2 regions of the Methylovorus sp. SPW-M1 genome follow, and region 1 is predicted to be linked to the other one. Evidence: predicted binding sites of a transcription regulator. Region 1 holds the regulator's gene; the other holds the start of a gene.
The links. The regulator FliA, encoded in region 1, starts transcription of late flagellar genes. The targets are predictions, from matches to a motif close to CTAAAGTTNNCNNAAANNNTGCCGATANNA.

Region 1 (8,573 bases):
TTAATTTGATAACTCATTGTTTCAATTAATCTAATTTTATTAAAAAATCCCTAAAGCCAGGCTGCTGCTACACACACCAACATACGCACTACGCGCCGCCAACCCCTTGAAGACGCATTAATCCGTATCACACAAATGGTCTATCGGCTGGCTTTAGGAAAACTTTAGGATTTTTTTAAATTATTTTTAATAAAATTAATATGTATTTGTTTTATATATATTTTTATTTTCAATTTTTTTAAAAATCTGTACTGAATCTTCTCAAGCCCACCATCGCCATTGGAATTAAGCATGGGTTTACCCCTTTTATTCATGGAATGCTCCATGGGGTCAGCCACTGATAATGTGCTCCATGTCAGCGGGACCGCACATCCCCATCACACACACGGCACACAGGACACGAAATGGCTGAAGACAGCGATTTAGAAAAGACAGAACCGGCGACGCCCAAGCGCCTCGAAAAGGCGCGCGAGGAAGGTAATGTCCCCCGCTCACGCGAGTTCGTGACCTGTGCAATGTTATTGGCTGGTGGCATGGGCATTGCCATGATGAGTTCGCAGTTTGGTGATGCGCTCAAGCACACCGTGGGCGGCAGCCTGCATTTTGAGCGCGCCCTGGCCTACGACAGCAATCTGCTGCTCATGAAAATTTCCGACTCTATATATAGTCTGCTAATCACCTTTGCTCCGCTGGCAGGTTTGCTGTTCATCATGGCGATTGCCGCCCCTACCCTGATTGGTGGCTGGAACGTCAGCAATCAGGCCTTTGTGCCCAAATTCAACCGCCTGAACCCCGTCAGTGGTTTGGGCAATATGGTCTCCAAAAATGCCCTGGTGGAACTGCTCAAGGCCGTAGGCAAAACCATACTGGTGGGCTCGGTGGCGTATGTCGTGGTGGCACATGATGTAGACACCATCCTCTCGCTTGCCCTGTTGCCCTTGCACACCAGCATCGCCGAAGTGGAAGACATGCTGCTGAAAAGCTTCTTTTTCATTGTGGGCGCCCTGGTGCTGATCGCCGCGATTGATGTGCCCTACCAGCTCACCACCTATGCCAATAACCTGAAGATGACCAAGGAAGAGGTCAAGCAGGAATCCAAGGAATCCGAAGGCAACCCGCAGATCAAGGCACGTATCCGTCAGCAACAGCGTGAGATTGCCCGCCGCCGCATGATGTCGGAAATCCCCAAGGCGGATGTCGTCATCACCAACCCGACCCACTACGCCGTGGCTATCCAATATAAGGAGTTGGGCATGCGTGCCCCGGTGGTGATTGCCAAGGGCGCCGATGCAGTGGCCCTGAAGATTCGTGAAGTGGCCGCCGAACACAAGATCATGACGCTGGAATCCCCCAAGCTGGCACGGGCGCTTTATGCCCACACCGAGCTGGGCGATGAAATTCCTCAGGCACTGTATTCCGCTGTGGCTGAGATCATCGCTTATGTGTTCCAGATGCGCGCCTTCAACAAACATGGCGGCTTCCGCCCTGAAACACCGACTCAACTGGATGTGCCGGATGCACTGGATCCCCATCACAAGCTGACTGAGGTAACAGCCTGATGAACAACTTTGCCCTCAAGGATATCCTGAGTCATCTGGGCGGCCGTACCATCGCCGCCCCACTGCTGATCGTCATGTTGCTGGCGATGATGATTCTGCCATTGCCTGCCATCGCGCTGGATGTGCTGTTCAGCTTCAACATCGCCCTGTCCATCATGGTGCTGATGATAGGCCTGCAAACATCCAAGCCACTGGACTTCATCGCCTTCCCGACCGTGCTGCTGGTTAGCACCATGCTGCGCTTGTCATTGAACGTGGCTTCCACCCGCGTGGTGCTGACCGAGGGGCATGCCGGTCCGGATGCAGCCGGTAAAGTGATCGAAGCCTTCGGCCACTTTCTTATTGGCGGTAACTACACCGTGGGTATCGTGGTGTTCGTGATCCTGACCATCATCAACTTTACCGTGGTGACCAAGGGTGCTGGCCGGATTGCCGAAGTGGGCGCCCGGTTTACCCTGGACGCCATGCCCGGCAAGCAGATGGCGATTGATGCCGACCTGAATGCCGGCCTGATCGGTGAAGATGAAGCCCGCCGCCGCCGTTCCGAGATCGGTCAGGAAGCCGAGTTCTACGGCGCCATGGACGGTGCCAGCAAATATGTACGGGGCGATGCCGTCGCTGGCATCCTGGTCACGGTCATCAATATCGTCGGCGGCCTGATCGTCGGCATGGTGCAGCACGACATGGCCTTCGCCGATGCCATCAAGAATTACACCCTGCTGGCGATTGGTGACGGTCTGGTCGCGCAGATTCCTTCGCTGGTGATTTCTGTGGCGGCCGGTGTGGTGGTATCCCGCGTCGCCAATACGGAAGACGTCGGCACACAACTGGTGACCCAGCTGTTCTCCAACCCCAAGGTCATTTATGTCACCGCCGCCATTATCGGCAGCATGGGCGCCATTCCTGGCATGCCACACTTTGCATTCCTCACGCTGGGTGCCTTGCTTGCCGGTCTGGCCTATTTCGTGGCCGAGAAAAAGAAGACCGCAGAAGACCCTGTGGTGGCACCGCCACCTGTTCCTACCGGCGAGCCTGAAGAGGCTAGCTGGAATGATGTGCTCCCGGTCGATGTCATCGGGCTGGAAGTGGGTTATCGCCTGATTCCGCTGGTCGACAAAGCGCAGGGTGGCGATCTCTTGAAGCGCATCAAAGGCCTGCGCAAGAAATTCGCCCAGGAAGTCGGCTTCCTCGCCCCTACCGTGCACATTCGCGACAACCTGGAACTGCGTCCTTCCGGCTATCGCATCACCCTGAAAGGTGTAGAGGTCGGCAGCGGCGAATCCAACCATGGTCAGTTTCTGGCGATCAACCCAGGCATGGTCAGTGGCACCCTGCCTGGCACCGCCACCACCGACCCGGCCTTTGGCCTGCCCGCCATCTGGGTGGAATCCGCAGTGCGTGATCAGGCCCAGGCCATGGGCTATACCGTAGTGGATGCCAGCACCGTGGTGGCTACCCACCTGAACCACATCATCACCACCAATGCCGCTGACTTGCTGGGCCGCCAGGAAGTCCAGCAGCTGCTGGACCATATTGGCAAGGATTCGCCAAAGCTGGTCGAAGACCTGGTGCCCAAGCAATTGCCATTGTCCGTGGTGCAGAAGGTATTGCAGAACCTGCTGAGCGAAGGCGTGCACATCCGCGATATGCGCACCATCGTCGAAACATTGTCCGAATATGCCTCACGCACACAAGACCCAAGCGAGCTGACTACCTTTGTCCGCGTGCAGCTGGGCCGCGCCATCGTGCAGCAGCTGTTCCCGAATGGCAACGAAGTCTCCGTCATGGCGCTGGATAACCAGCTGGAACGCCTGTTGATGCAAGCCTTGAGCAGCAGCAATGCAGGCGGTGCTGCCATTGAGCCTGGCCTGGCTGAAACCCTGTCCAAACAGGCCGAAGCCGCTACCCGCAAGCAGGAGCAACTGGGCATGACGCCTGTGCTGCTGGTACCGGGTCCGTTGCGCTCTGCCCTGTCGAAATTCCTGCGCCGTGCTATTCCGCATCTTCGTGTGCTGTCGCATGAAGAGCTTCCTGATTCAAAAACTATCCGTGTCACTAGCCTTATTGGAGGTCAAGCATGAACATCAAACGCTTTTTCGCATCGAGTTCCCGCGAAGCATTAGCCATGGTCCGTAAAAGCCTGGGTGAGGATGCCGTTATCCTGTCTAACCGTGCGGTCAACGGCGGTAACGAGATCCTGGCCTTCAAGGAAGAAGACATGGCCTCCTTCATGTCCGATGATACCCCGGTGCAAAGCAGCAAGCGCCGTGCAGCGCCTGCCATGGAGCCCCTGCCAGCTGCGCAGGCCCGCCCCGCAGCACGCCAGGCACGTCCTCCTGTGCGTCAGGCTGCACCCGAAGCCGAACCTTATCGCGCCGTGCGTACCGAGCCTGCACCTACCACCACGGCACGCCCCAAGGTCACCACCACGCCAGCGCAAGCAGCCGCGCCACAGTCCAACAAGCAGATCAATGACATGCTGAACGAGATCCGCAATATGCGCAGCGTGATCGAATCGCAACTGGTGGAAATCTCCTGGGGCAATATCCAGCACCGTGACCCGGTCAAATCCAACACACTGAACATGCTGCTGTCCGCAGGCTTCAGTGCTGCGCTGTCGCGCCAGATTGCCGAAAACATGCCAGATCATCGCACCAGCGCCGAAGCCAACACCTGGGTGCAATCGATTCTGGAAAAGAACCTGCAGGCCATCCCCAATGAAGATGAAATCCTCAATCGCGGTGGCGTGTTTGCGCTGATCGGGCCAACCGGTGTCGGCAAGACCACCACCACCGCCAAGCTGGCCGCACGTTTTGTCATGAAGCATGGCCCTGGCAAGCTGGGCCTGATCACGACCGATGCCTACCGGATTGGCGGTCATGAGCAATTGCGCATCTACGGCAAGATTCTGGGCGTGATGGTGCATGCGGTGAAAGACGAAGCCGACCTGAAAATTGCGCTGGAAGAACTCAAGGGCAAGCACACCATCCTGATCGACACCGTGGGCGTCAGCCAGAAAGACCGCATGGTGGCCGAGCAGATCGCCATGCTGTCCAGCACCCGCCAGCCGATCAAGAAGCTGTTGTGCCTCAACGCCACCAACACCGGCGAAACACTGACCGATGTGGTGCGTGCTTACAAGGTCAAGCAGCTGGATGGCTGCATCATCACCAAGCTGGACGAAGCCGCCACCATCGGCAGCGCGCTGGATGTTATCATCCGCGAAAAACTGCGCCTGTATTACGTGGCCAATGGTCAGCGCGTGCCGGAAGACCTGCATGTGGCCAACAAAAAACTGCTGATCCATCGCGCTTTCCGCGCTGGTGCGCAGAACACGTCATCCTTCCAGTTCAAGCATAACGAGCTGCCATTCCTGATGGGCAATACCTCGCCAGTCGCCACCAAGCTGAGCATGGGAGCCGATCATGTCTAGTTTCCGCGAAGATCAAGCCGCCGGTCTGCGGCGCATCATGTCCGGCCCCCGGCCCCGTATCGTGTCGGTGTTATCCGCCATGCCGGGCAATGCCCAGGCCAGACTGATCAAGAATCTCGGTGCCTCGATTCAGGATGATGGCAACAATGTCATCATCGTGCACGCCACCGCCAATACGGGTGATGCCCTGACCCATTACAAGCTGGGCAATACCCCCAGCCTGCTGGAAGTTGCCAATCAGCGCGTGCCTTTGAACAAGGCGATCAAGTTTTCCGAGCAGGGTTATCGCATCAGCCGTCTCTTGCCCAAGCAGGGCAGCATGCAGTTCCAGCAGGCAGAAGGCCTGCAGCTGGACCGTATCTTCGGCAAGCTGGCGCAGGAATATGACATCGTGTTGGTCGATACTGTTTTAAATAATAACGCTCTGCCATTACAATCGCTCAACGATGGCGAAATTGTGATTCAACTCACGCGCGATCCGGAGTCGATCAAGCAGGCCTACATCCTCATCAAGCAGGTATGCAGTCAGCTGGGGCGACGTTCTTTCGGTATTGTGGTGAGCAACGCCAGCCAGGCCCAGGCCATGCTGGTGTTTGAGAACATTGCCCAGGTAGCACGCCGCTTCATGCAGATAGACCTGGAGTTCATGGGGGCGATCCCGGCGGATGAGCACCTGAGCCGGGCAGAAAAACTGGGGCGCGTGGTCATTGATGCATTTCCAATGGCACAAGCCTCGGCTGCCTTCAAGGCACTGGCGCGCAAGCTGGACTACCGGCAGGCGATACTGGCAGAAATTCAGCGCACTTCGATCACGCTGTAAGGCCAGGCCACAATACGCAGGGCAAGACAATGCCGTAGCCTCGGCTCAGGCACGGTTGCACATATCGGATTGATATGCGCAACCGCAGGCGGGCTGGCGCTCGCGCGGCACGGGTGTAGAATGTCGGCAAGCAATGCTTGTGATCCATCTCACACTATTAAACGACAAGGTGCCCAAGCAAGGAAAGTATGTATACGGCCACGGGAAAACCCAATCAGAAAGATAGCCTGCTGCACCAGCATGCCACGCTGGTGAAGAAGCTGGCCTATCAGCTGAAGGCGAAGCTGCCGCCCAGCGTGGAGCTGGACGACCTGGTGCAGGCCGGCATGATGGGCCTGCTGGATGCGATCAATCGTTATGAAGATACGCATGGCGCCCAGTTTGAAACCTACGCAGCCCAGCGCATACGCGGCGCCATGATAGATGAGCTGCGCAATGCCGACTGGCTGCCACGCAGCATCCGCAAGAACATGCGCGATGTGGAAGGTGCCATCAACCAGCTGGAACAAGTGCTGGGGCGGCCACCGACCGAAGGCGAAGTCGCCAAGCAACTCAAGATGTCGCTGGATGATTACTACGACATGCTGGGCGAATGCAGCGGCCACCAGTTGCTCTACTACGAAGATTTTCATGAATCCGAAGGCGGCGACCACTTTCTGGACCGCTTTCTGCAGGATGACTCAGGCAACCCGATCAAAGGCCTGCTCGACAGCAATTTCCGGGAAACCCTGATTGAGGCAATTGAAAACCTGCCCGAGCGCGAACAGATTTTAATGGGTCTGTATTACGAACAAGAACTTAACCTCAAAGAAATTGGCGCTGTGATGAATGTCTCCGAATCACGGGTCTGCCAGTTGCATAGTCAAGCCATTGCTCGATTACGCGCTTACATGAAAGAGCAATTATGGACTGGGGCAGCCTAGGCGGCATCTTACTCGCCATTTTCGGCATTCTGTTGGGGCAAGCCATTGAAGGCGGCAAGGTTGCTTCGCTGATTCAGCCTGCGGCTTTCCTGATTGTGGTTTTTGGCACTTTTGGTGCCGTCCTGCTGCAAAGCAAACCGGCCAATTTCAAGCTGGGTATCATGCTGCTGCGCTGGATTGTGCAGCCACCGGTGGATGACAGAAAAGAACTCAGCCGCCGCATCATAGGCTGGAGCCACACCGCCCGCCGTGATGGCCTGCTCAAGCTCGAAGCCCAGCTGTATAACGAAACCGACCCCTTCATCAAAAAAGGCCTGCGCCTGCTGATCGACGGCATCGCCGCTGACAAGATCCGCGAAATCTGCGCCATTGATATCTACTATTACGAAAGCCAGTACCGCAGTGCCGCCAAAATCTGGGATTCCGCCGGCGGCTACGCGCCTACCATTGGCATTCTGGGGGCGGTGCTGGGCCTGATTCATGTGATGGAAAACCTGTCCGACCCCAGCCGTCTGGGCAGTGGCATTGCGGTGGCATTCGTCGCCACGATCTATGGCGTGGGCCTCGCCAATATTGTGTTCCTGCCCATAGGCAGCAAGCTCAAGGCTTACGTATTGCAAGAGGCCAGCCGGCGCGAAATGCTCATGAATGCCTGGGTCTCCATCGCGCAAGGCGACCATACGCGCGTGGTGGAAGAGCGCCTCAACAGCTACATGCGCTGATACGGAACCCTATCCATGCGCAGAAGACAGGTAGAGGAAGACGAGGACAACAAGGAACGCTGGATGGTGTCCTATGCCGACTTCATCACCCTGCTGTTTGCGTTTTTTGTGGTGATGTACGCGATCTCCTCGGTAAATCAGGGCAAGTACGAGCAGCTGACATCGTCTCTGGGCACCGCTTTCACCGGCGAAAACACGCCCCAACTCAACAACCCGCCCGATGGCAACAACGAGCATGCCAATATCAAGGGCCTGTATGGGCAGCCATCCTTCATCCGTCCGCTGGAACTCGCCCGCCGCAACGACAAACAACGCCGTGAACGCGAAGCCATGACCGCCATGGCGAACAATCTCGCCAATCACCTGGCCCCCATGGTGCTGGAAGGCAAGATCAAGGTCATGCAGAACAACCGCGGCGTGCGGGTGGATATCCACGACAGCCTGCTGTTTGCGCCCGGTGCCTCCGAACTGCAACCCATTGCCAGCGGTCCGCTCAACGAGATCGCGCAGGCACTGAAAGCCAATAATCATGCGATTCAGGTGGAAGGCCACACCGACAATGTGCCCATCCATAACGACAAGTTTTACTCCAACTGGGAGCTATCCGCCATGCGCGCCAGCAGCGTGGTACGCATGCTGCAGGATAGCGGCCTGGATGAGAAACGCCTGAGCGCCGTGGGCTTTGGCGCCTCGCAACCGCTGGAGGACAACAGCACGCCACTGGGCCGGGCGCGCAACCGTCGCGTTTCCATCATGATTCTTTACGACTCGCTGATGCCCAATCAGACCGATGTTTCCGAGATTACCCCCGACAAAACGACGGTCATCCGGCCAACAGCGCCACCCGCACCCGAGGCAAGCAATGCCCAGGAAGCCACCGCTACGCCGGCAGCGGCACCAGCACCGGCGTCAGCCAAACCGCCAGCTGCAGCCAGCAGCAAACCCGCCGCCAACTAGCCCCCCGCTCACGGCTCAGCTAGCCGCAGCCCCCGAATTCTGCCATCATTCAACGCTTCACTTATCACCATAAGGCCTGTACATGAGCTCAAGTTCTCGCCTGCGCTGGGGCATTCTGGGTGCTGCCAGAGTCAATGAACGCCTGTTGCCTGCCATCGT
Region 2 (8,573 bases), 970 kb from region 1:
AGCTGGATGTGGGCGACAGCACTTCTTTTGCGCGATTTGCCCAGGAAGTGAAACAGGTGCTGCAGTCCCACTGGCAGCGCGATACCTTTGATTTTCTGGTCAACAACGCGGGTATCGGTATCCATGTCCCGTTCACTGAAACGACAGAAGAAGCCTTTGATACGCTGGTCAATATCCATTTCAAAGGCGTATTTTTCCTGACGCAGAAGCTGCTGCGGCTGATGGCAGATCAGGGACGCATCATCAATATTTCCAGCGGCCTGGCACGTTTTTCCTTGCCGGGTTACTCGGCTTACGCCGCCATGAAAGGCGCCGTGGAAGTGCTGACGCGTTATCTGGCAAAAGAGCTGGGGCCACGTGGCATTACGGTGAATGTAGTGGCCCCTGGCGCCATTGAAACCGACTTTGGTGGTGGCACGGTACGCGATAACGCCGAGGTCAATAAATTTGTGGCCAGCCAGACTGCCCTGGGACGCGTGGGCTTGCCCGACGATATCGGCCCCATGGTGGCATCGTTGTTATCGGAAGATAACCGCTGGGTAAATGCCCAGCGTATTGAAGTCTCAGGCGGGATGTTTGTATAGCCCGCCCTGAGTATTGCTCAAGGCTCTATCTTGAAACCGGCATCGACCCAGGCATCGATGCCGCCCTTGAGTGGTCGCACCTTGTGGTAACCACGCTTGATGAGCAGCTTGGCCATTTTGGCCGCGGTCACGTCATTGGGGCATGAACAGTAGAGCACGATATCCGTATCGATATCGGTATCAATAAACACGCTATCAATGGTGTCCTCGGTCATGCTGAGCGCACCGGGAATACGGCCATCACCTTGCAGATGGGCAGGTCTGGCATCCACAATCACCGGGCGTGAGCCGCTTTTGAGCATGGTATCCAGCTCATCCACCGAAATGCGCGCCATGCGCAGCGACTTGATAAAGCGGTGCCGCTCCCACCATTTGTTGAGGATGAAGGCCACCAGGGCGATACCCAGCAACAGGGCACCCCATTTGCCCATCTCGCTCAGAATATCCAGCAATTCATCAATGGCGCTACTGAACAGCGTGCCCAGCACTATGGCTGAGCCCGCCCAGATGGCAGCTCCCAGGCTATCAAAAATGATAAAGGTCGTGGCCCGTGTACCCACAGTACCGGCCAGCGCGCTGGACACCGAGGCAAAGCCGGGAATGAATTTGCAGAACAGCAGGGCAGGTGGCCCGATGCGCAGATACACCGACTCAGTCTGCCGCACGCAAGAATCAGGCGACAGGGAAATGCGGCATAGCTTGCTCATGACCCGGCGGCCGAAGCGGCGTCCGGCAAAATACCAGGCCAGATCTGCCAGCAGCGAGGCAATCACGGCAGTCAACAGCAGTTGCGCCGGGCTATATTGCCCCTGCGTGAGCATGGCGCCCGTCACCAGCAGGGTGGGGTAAGCCGGAATAGGTAAGCCGATCTGCTCCAGAAACACATTGGCAAACACAATCAGCAAGCCGTATTGCTGAAGCAGATCAAGCAGATGTTGCATGGACTATCTCGACTTCAGTGCGTCGGCGATCTTCTGATCGGTCTTGTACTGGCTGAGCGCATAAACCGCCCAGATGGTAGCGGGCAGCCAACCGATGAGCGTGGCTTGCAGAATCAGACAGACGATGCCTGCGATGGGACGGCCAATGGTGAAAAATGTCAGCCAGGGCAGGATGAGGGCAATCAGTAAACGCATGTCAGCGACCTATTTGAAATGTTAACGCCCACTATATTAACAGCGTCTGCTGCCTTGCGGACCTGCAAGCTGGACAAGATTGCACATGCATTGCCATGACTACGCGACCTCACCAGCCATACCGGACGCGTACCCAGTGCCCATAGCGCTGATCATGCATACAAGCTTCCAGGAAATCAGGATAATGCTAGCGCTCGCAAGATAACCCTCGCTATAAAAGGAGCCCTCTGTGGAAGCCTGGCAAAACATCAACCTCCTCTCGCTACTCGATACCCTGATCAGCCTCAGTACGGCGTTTGTACTGGGCAGCCTGATCGGCTTTGAACGTCAGTACAGACAGCGCACAGCCGGGCTACGCACCAATGTGCTGGTGGCGGTGGGCGCCGCCATTTTTGTCGACATGGCGAACCGGCTGACCGGGCATGAGGGATCAGTGCATGTGGTGGCGTATGTGGTGTCAGGCATAGGTTTTCTCGGCGCGGGCGTCATCATGCGCGAACAGGGTAATGTGCGCGGCCTGAACACCGCGGCCACCTTGTGGGGCTCCGCGGCGGTGGGCGCCTGCGCTGGTGCCGATCTTCTGCTGGAATCCCTGCTGGGAGCGCTGTTTGTCCTGGCCGCCAATACCCTGTTACGTCCCGTGGTGAACCGTATCAACCGCCAGCCCATGGATACGCCGGCAGTAGAGCTGACCAATACGGTATATGTCATCGCGGCGCGCACCCATCAGAAAGAAGCCATGTATCTGCTGGAGCAGGCTCTGGAGCAAACCGGTTATCCGCTGCAAGCCCTGGTCATGCATGCCTTTGGGGAAAACGAGATTGAAATTGAAGCAACGCTGGCAGCCACCTCGGTCGATGGTCTGGTACTGGATCAGCTGATCGATCAACTCAAGCAGAGCCCGCATGTTGGGCAGGCCTTCTGGAGCCCCAGCACCACGGATTAAGCGAGCGCCTGCTAGCGCGAAAACCAGCGACTGGCATAGAGCGCCAGGCCACTGGCCACGCCGCCGTGCATATTGCCGGTCACCAGCGGCATGTCATCGCCCATCACATTGCGTATCGCCTGCTGTATCACGGGCGATACCGCCGAGCCGCCGGTCAAATAGGTTTTATCAATGCGCACCCCAGCCCCGGCACGGGCCTCTTCAATCACCTTGCGGATTTTTTCGGTGGCCTGGGTAATCGCCTGCTGCATCTGGTCACGGTTCATGCCGAGTTGCAGCTCTGGCGCTACAAAATCCACATTGATATGGGTATCAGCCGCATCCGTCAGCCGAATCTTGGCCTGCTCGGCGCTACGCACCAGACTGTGGGTCAGGCGCTCTCGCCAGACCTTGTACAAGCGGCGGCGCGCTTCATCCGGCTCGCCATGCACCGGCATTTCAAACCGGTTGTAAAAGGCATGCTGGCTGGGAATGCTGTTGACGGAAATGGCATCAAACGCCTTGTGGTGCAACTCTCCATCCTTGCCGAAGTGCGGCATGATCTGATGCCAGCCGATGTGAATATCGAGATCGGTACCGCCGATACGCGTACCGGCATAGGACAAAAGATCAGCACTACGGTCGGCACTGGCGCTGGCATGCGGTCCGACGCGCACCACGGAGCAATCGGTCGTGCCGCCGCCCACATCCACCACCAGCAAGACCTCGTCATTCACCAGGCCATTTTCGTAATCTAGCGCAGCGGCCAGCGGCTCATACATGAAGATTACATCCTGCAAACCCGCTGCCTGCGCGGCTTCGCGCATAATGGTGAGTGCTTGCTCATCTCCGCGTTCGCCGTATACGCCATGGTAGCGAATGGGGCGGCCTATCACCGCCTGCTGCAAGGGCATGCCGCTCGCCGCGCGCGCCTGTTGCATGAGGCGCTCCAGCATACGGCTGATGATGACGGTGAAAAACTCCAGCTGGTCACGGCTGAGGTCGCTCCCCAGAAACACCTTGGGGGACTTCACATACAGCCCATCGGTGGGGCCTTCGGTATGCGCTTGAATGGCGGCACGGCCAAACAGCAAATCACGGGCATCGCCCAGCTGCTGACGCAGCGTCATGCGGGCGTCGTCTTCTTCATCCAGATGGTCCGGGCGCTGGCGATAGACCGCCGAGGGCAGATAAACACTCTCGCCCTCCAGCGGCAACAAGGTCACCACGCCATTCTGCGCAACACCCACCGAAGAGTTGGATGTCCCGTAATCGATCCCGCAATGCATGCGCAGCCCCATCAGACAAAAGAGCAGAATTCTACCATTGGTCGGGCGTGCAACGCCGCCTTGGCGTGCCATCAGACCACAGTCGGCATCCGCTTCCCAAGCGTATGCCTAGCGCCATTTGGCGAGGCTGGCAAGCAATCAATTTTTAAGCCGCATGCCGATCAAGCCACAGGAAGAATAGGCGACTGGGGTAAAATCCCTTGTTTTTGAGTACGCACCATGTGGTTCAAAAACCTGCAGATTTATCGCATCTCCCAATGGAATACCCCAGTCGAAGCGCTTGAAGACCAACTGGCACGCCACGCCCTGCCAGACACCCCCACCTCTGAAATGCAGCAGACTGGCTGGATTGCGCCAGCCGGTCCCGGCAAGCCATTTGTGCATGTGCAAGCTCAGCAAGTGCTGATTGCGCTGTGTGTGGAAAAGAAGATACTGCCCACCAGCGTGATCAACCAATATGCCAAGGCCCGCGCGCTGGAACTGGAAGAACAGCAGGGCTACAAACCCGGGCGCAAACAGATGAAAGAGCTAAAGGAAGCGATTGCCGATGAGCTGCGGCCACGTGCGTTTTCATTGCGCCGCACTATTTATGCATGGCTGGACCTTGCCAATGGCTGGTTTGTGGTGGATGCCGCCAGCGCCGCCCTGGCGGATACCTTGTTGGAGCAACTGCACAAATCGGTGGATGGCTTTTCCTTGCGCCTGATCAAGACCAATCTCTCGCCCACCAGCGCCATGACAGGATGGCTGGCTGGCAGTGAAGCCCCGCATGGCTTCAGTGTGGATCGTGATTGTGAATTACGCGCGCTGGGCGATGACAAGGCCACCGTGCGTTATGTAAGGCATGACCTTGAAGCCGAGGAAATCCGTAAACATATTCAGGGCGGCAAGCAGGTGACCCGCCTGGCCATGACCTGGCGTGACCGCATTGCCTTTGTGTTGAACGATGTGCTGCAGATCAAACGCCTGGAAGTACTGGATGTGTTGAAAGAAGCGGCGGCAGATGTCGCTGCCGAAGAGATGTTCGACAGCGACTTTGTCATGATGAGTGGTGAGCTGAGTCAGCTTCTACCCGAATTATTGGCAGCCCTCGGCGGTGAAGTCGACACCGCCCCAAAACCCCAGGCCGCAGCCGCTTGAACGCTCAAGCGTCGGTGGAGACCGCCTGATCGCTGTGTTGAGGCAGCACGATACCGGATGCCGGATCCTGCAAGGCCTCAATCTCGATCAGCGGCGCCCAGGAGTTAATCGCACCGAACACCGTAGCAAAGGAGACATCGGCCGCATCACGACCCGTGCCCAGGCGTATCAAGCCCAGGCGCGGCGAGATGCCCGTCGGTTCAAACACATACCAGCGATCACCCAGATACACCTCAACGTAGGCATGAAAATCATGCGGGCCACTGGCGGGGTCGGAGCCATAATCGACGCCGGTGACAAAGCGGGCTGGCATATTCAACGCGCGGCACAAGGCAATCATCGCATGTGAAAAGTCACGGCATACCCCGGCCTTCTGTTCGATGACATCCGTCGCGGCGCTCATGCTGTTGGTGCTGCCCGGCAAATAGGCGAGGTTGCCATGCACCCAGTCACATACTGCCTTTACGCGGGCATAACCGCGTGGCAGGTGACCGAACTGCTGGTTGGCAAATGCTTGCAACAGATCTGATTGGCAATAGCGGCTGGGGTAAAGGTAGCGCAGATATTGAATGGGGATATCGGTAATCGCCACTTCTTGTAAGGTGTCGGGAGCTTCCAGCTGATGGTCGACTTCCACCGTCGCCGAATAATGCACTTCCAGCGGGCCGGCCTCGGCCTGGCAACGCACATAGCGCGTGCCATAGAACGTATCCTCGTAGAGCTCATATTGCAATGGCTGGCTGAATTGCAGGTGCTCGTTCATGACAGATTGATTCGCTGTCTGCGCGGCATGCAGATTGAGGATGAAATCGGCCCGGGGGTCCAGCACTTCATATTTGAGGCTGATGGCCAGTTGCATTTTGATCATGATGGTATCTTGAGATAGGGATACCCCATGATACGTTAGTACTTACTCAGGCAGCATCGGCATTTCGCCGATAAGTGTATCCGTGCCATCCTACAAACTGGCAGGTAACAGGGATAGGGGAAGGTCAGGCCGTGGTATTGATATTCTGGCCGAGATGATCAGGCAGGTTCTGGATTTTCGGCAAGGCTTCTATCATGCCAGCGGCAGCGGTGGCCTGTGCATCCAGGGCTTTTTTCAGCACTTCCATGCTAACGGCTTGCCCGGCCTTGGTCTCGGCCATGCTGGCGGCTACGGTGGCACTGGTCACGGAATCCATACAATTCTCCTCATCTACACTACTGTATCGGCAGGCTTTGGGCATTCTTTAGGGCTATCATGAAAAAAACTTGCTCAAGCCCGGCAAAACTTGTTTTGGTACTGGTGGTCTTTTGATTGCAGGGCCTGATTCATCGCGAGCTTCTGCTAGACTTCGCAAGAAGCACTGCCCGTCATTGATACTTCACAGGCTGGCAACGCATTCAACAACGGCCACCGCCCAATAACCCCTATATCCAAGGTCATGATGCTGTCATTCGATAATCGCCTGCTAAACGAACTCCCCGGTGACCCCATACAGGGCGCCCAGCTGCGCCAGGTGCATGGCGCACTCTGGTCGCGGGTGGACGCCACGCCTGTAAGCGCGCCCCGGATGCTGGCGTGGTCACCCGAAATGGCGATCACGTTAGGACTCACTGCGGCGGATATGCAATCAGACGCCATGCTGCAGGCCCTGTCCGGCAATGGCTTATTGCCCGGCATGCAGCACTACGCGACCTGTTATGGCGGCCATCAGTTTGGCAACTGGGCGGGGCAGCTGGGCGATGGCCGCGCCATTTTTCTGGGTGAAACCGTGAATGCCGCTGGCGAGCGCTGGGAACTGCAACTGAAGGGCGCAGGCGCCACCCCATATTCCCGTCGCGCCGATGGCCGGGCAGTATTGCGCTCCTCCTTGCGCGAATTCTTGTGCAGCGAAGCCATGTTCCACCTGGGCATCCCCACCACGCGGGCACTGAGCCTGGTGGCAACGGGCGATAGCGTGATACGTGACATGTTTTACGATGGTCATCCGGAACGCGAGCCCGGCGCTATCGTCTGTCGCGTCGCCCCATCGTTCATACGCTTTGGGCATTTTGAGCTGCCTGCATCGCGCGGGGATATTGATCTGCTGCGCCGCCTGACCGAATTCACCATGCAACGCGACTTTGCCGACATGGCTTTCCCCGCCAATATGCCTCTGCATGAGCGCGTGCCCATCTGGTTTGGCGAGATCTGCCGCCGCACGGCCCTGCTGATGGCGGAGTGGATGCGCGTAGGGTTTGTGCATGGCGTCATGAATACGGACAACATGTCCATACTCGGGCTCACCATTGATTACGGCCCCTATGGCTGGATAGACAATTTTGATCCCGGCTGGACTCCGAACACCACGGATGCCTCCGGCCGCCGCTACTGCTTTGGCCGTCAACCCGATATTGCGCGCTGGAATCTGGAACGGCTGGCAGAAGCGCTGGCGCTGTTGTTGCCCGAGCCTGCGCCGCTTGTCGAAAGCCTGGGCATATTTGACAGCACCTATGGGCAGGCATGGAGCCAGGGCCTGGCCGCCAAATTCGGGCTGCGCGACTGGCAGGACGATGATGCCGCCTTGATGAGCGAAATTTTCGAATTGATGACAAGAGCGGAAGTCGACATGACCATGTTCTTCCGCCTGCTGGGCGATATGGATATGCAAGCCCCCAAAGCTGAAGCATTACGCCCGGCGTTTTATCGTGAAGAGTTGTGGCAGGACTTCCACCCGCCCCTGTATTCCTGGCTGCAACGCTACGGCGAACGACTCAAACACGACAATCTGTCCCAGGAGGCGCGGCAAACTGCCATGCACAAAGTGAATCCACGCTTTGTCCTGCGCAATTATCTGGCGCAGCAGGCGATTGATCAGGCTACCGAAGGCGACACCACCATGCTGCAGCAACTCTTCAGCGCCATGCGGCAGCCCTACGATGATCTTCCGCAGCATGCGGCGCTTTATGCCTTGCGGCCGGATTGGGCTCGGCAGAAAGCCGGTTGTTCCATGCTGTCTTGCAGCTCATAAAGCGCCTGCCTGCACACATCCACATTTTCTGTGGATAAGTATGTGGGCTCCTTGCGGAAGGCGACGCCAAGTACATGATGCAATAGCGATGACTCGCTATTGGTCACAATTGTGTCATTTCAGGCCAGCTTGCAGCTGTGGTAATGCTGGGCCTGACAGGTTTGCGCCAGAGCTTTGGCTTCTGCCAGCTGTTCCGGTGTCATCTTGGCTTCGAGGTACATGAGTATTTTCTTGCGCTTGCCACTACGCCTATGGGCATCCTGCGGATTTTCGGCGGCAAGCCATATCCACATATACCCATTCACCATACTGGCCGGTACGCCTTCCCCTTCGAGATACATATTGCCGAGATTGAACTGGGCATCGCTGTCACCCTGCTCGGCCGCCAGGCCAAACCATTTCAGGGCTTGTGGAATATCCTGCGGGACGACATCTCCCCGCAAGTAAACAATGCCGAGGTTAAGCTGCGATCGCACATGGCCTTGCTCGGCGGCCTTGCGATA

Region 2: ACWWD9_RS00855 (YjfB family protein) is a predicted target of FliA. The motif match lies at 6,281-6,310, and genes of this name have one in related genera.

Annotation. Positions count from the first base shown of each region.
Region 1 is NZ_CM132626.1:2,170,009-2,178,581, forward strand. Features, by position in the region: gene flhB (flagellar biosynthesis protein FlhB) at 405-1,559, shown strand; gene flhA (flagellar biosynthesis protein FlhA) at 1,559-3,640, shown strand; gene flhF (flagellar biosynthesis protein FlhF) at 3,637-4,992, shown strand; gene ACWWD9_RS10195 (MinD/ParA family ATP-binding protein) at 4,985-5,812, shown strand; gene ACWWD9_RS10200 (RNA polymerase sigma factor FliA) at 6,001-6,735, shown strand; gene ACWWD9_RS10205 (flagellar motor protein) at 6,717-7,457, shown strand; gene motD (flagellar motor protein MotD) at 7,473-8,414, shown strand; gene ACWWD9_RS10215 (Gfo/Idh/MocA family protein) at 8,497-8,573, shown strand, end outside.
Region 2 is NZ_CM132626.1:185,989-194,561, reverse strand. Features, by position in the region: gene ACWWD9_RS00890 (SDR family NAD(P)-dependent oxidoreductase) at 1-584, shown strand, start outside; gene ACWWD9_RS00885 (DedA family protein/thiosulfate sulfurtransferase GlpE) at 602-1,525, opposite strand; gene ACWWD9_RS00880 (YqaE/Pmp3 family membrane protein) at 1,529-1,720, opposite strand; gene ACWWD9_RS00875 (MgtC/SapB family protein) at 1,950-2,666, shown strand; gene yegD (molecular chaperone) at 2,678-3,934, opposite strand; gene ACWWD9_RS00865 (recombination-associated protein RdgC) at 4,154-5,074, shown strand; gene ACWWD9_RS00860 (transglutaminase-like domain-containing protein) at 5,079-5,942, opposite strand; gene ACWWD9_RS00855 (YjfB family protein) at 6,067-6,258, opposite strand; gene ACWWD9_RS00850 (protein adenylyltransferase SelO) at 6,505-8,070, shown strand; gene ACWWD9_RS00845 (tetratricopeptide repeat protein) at 8,190-8,573, opposite strand, start outside.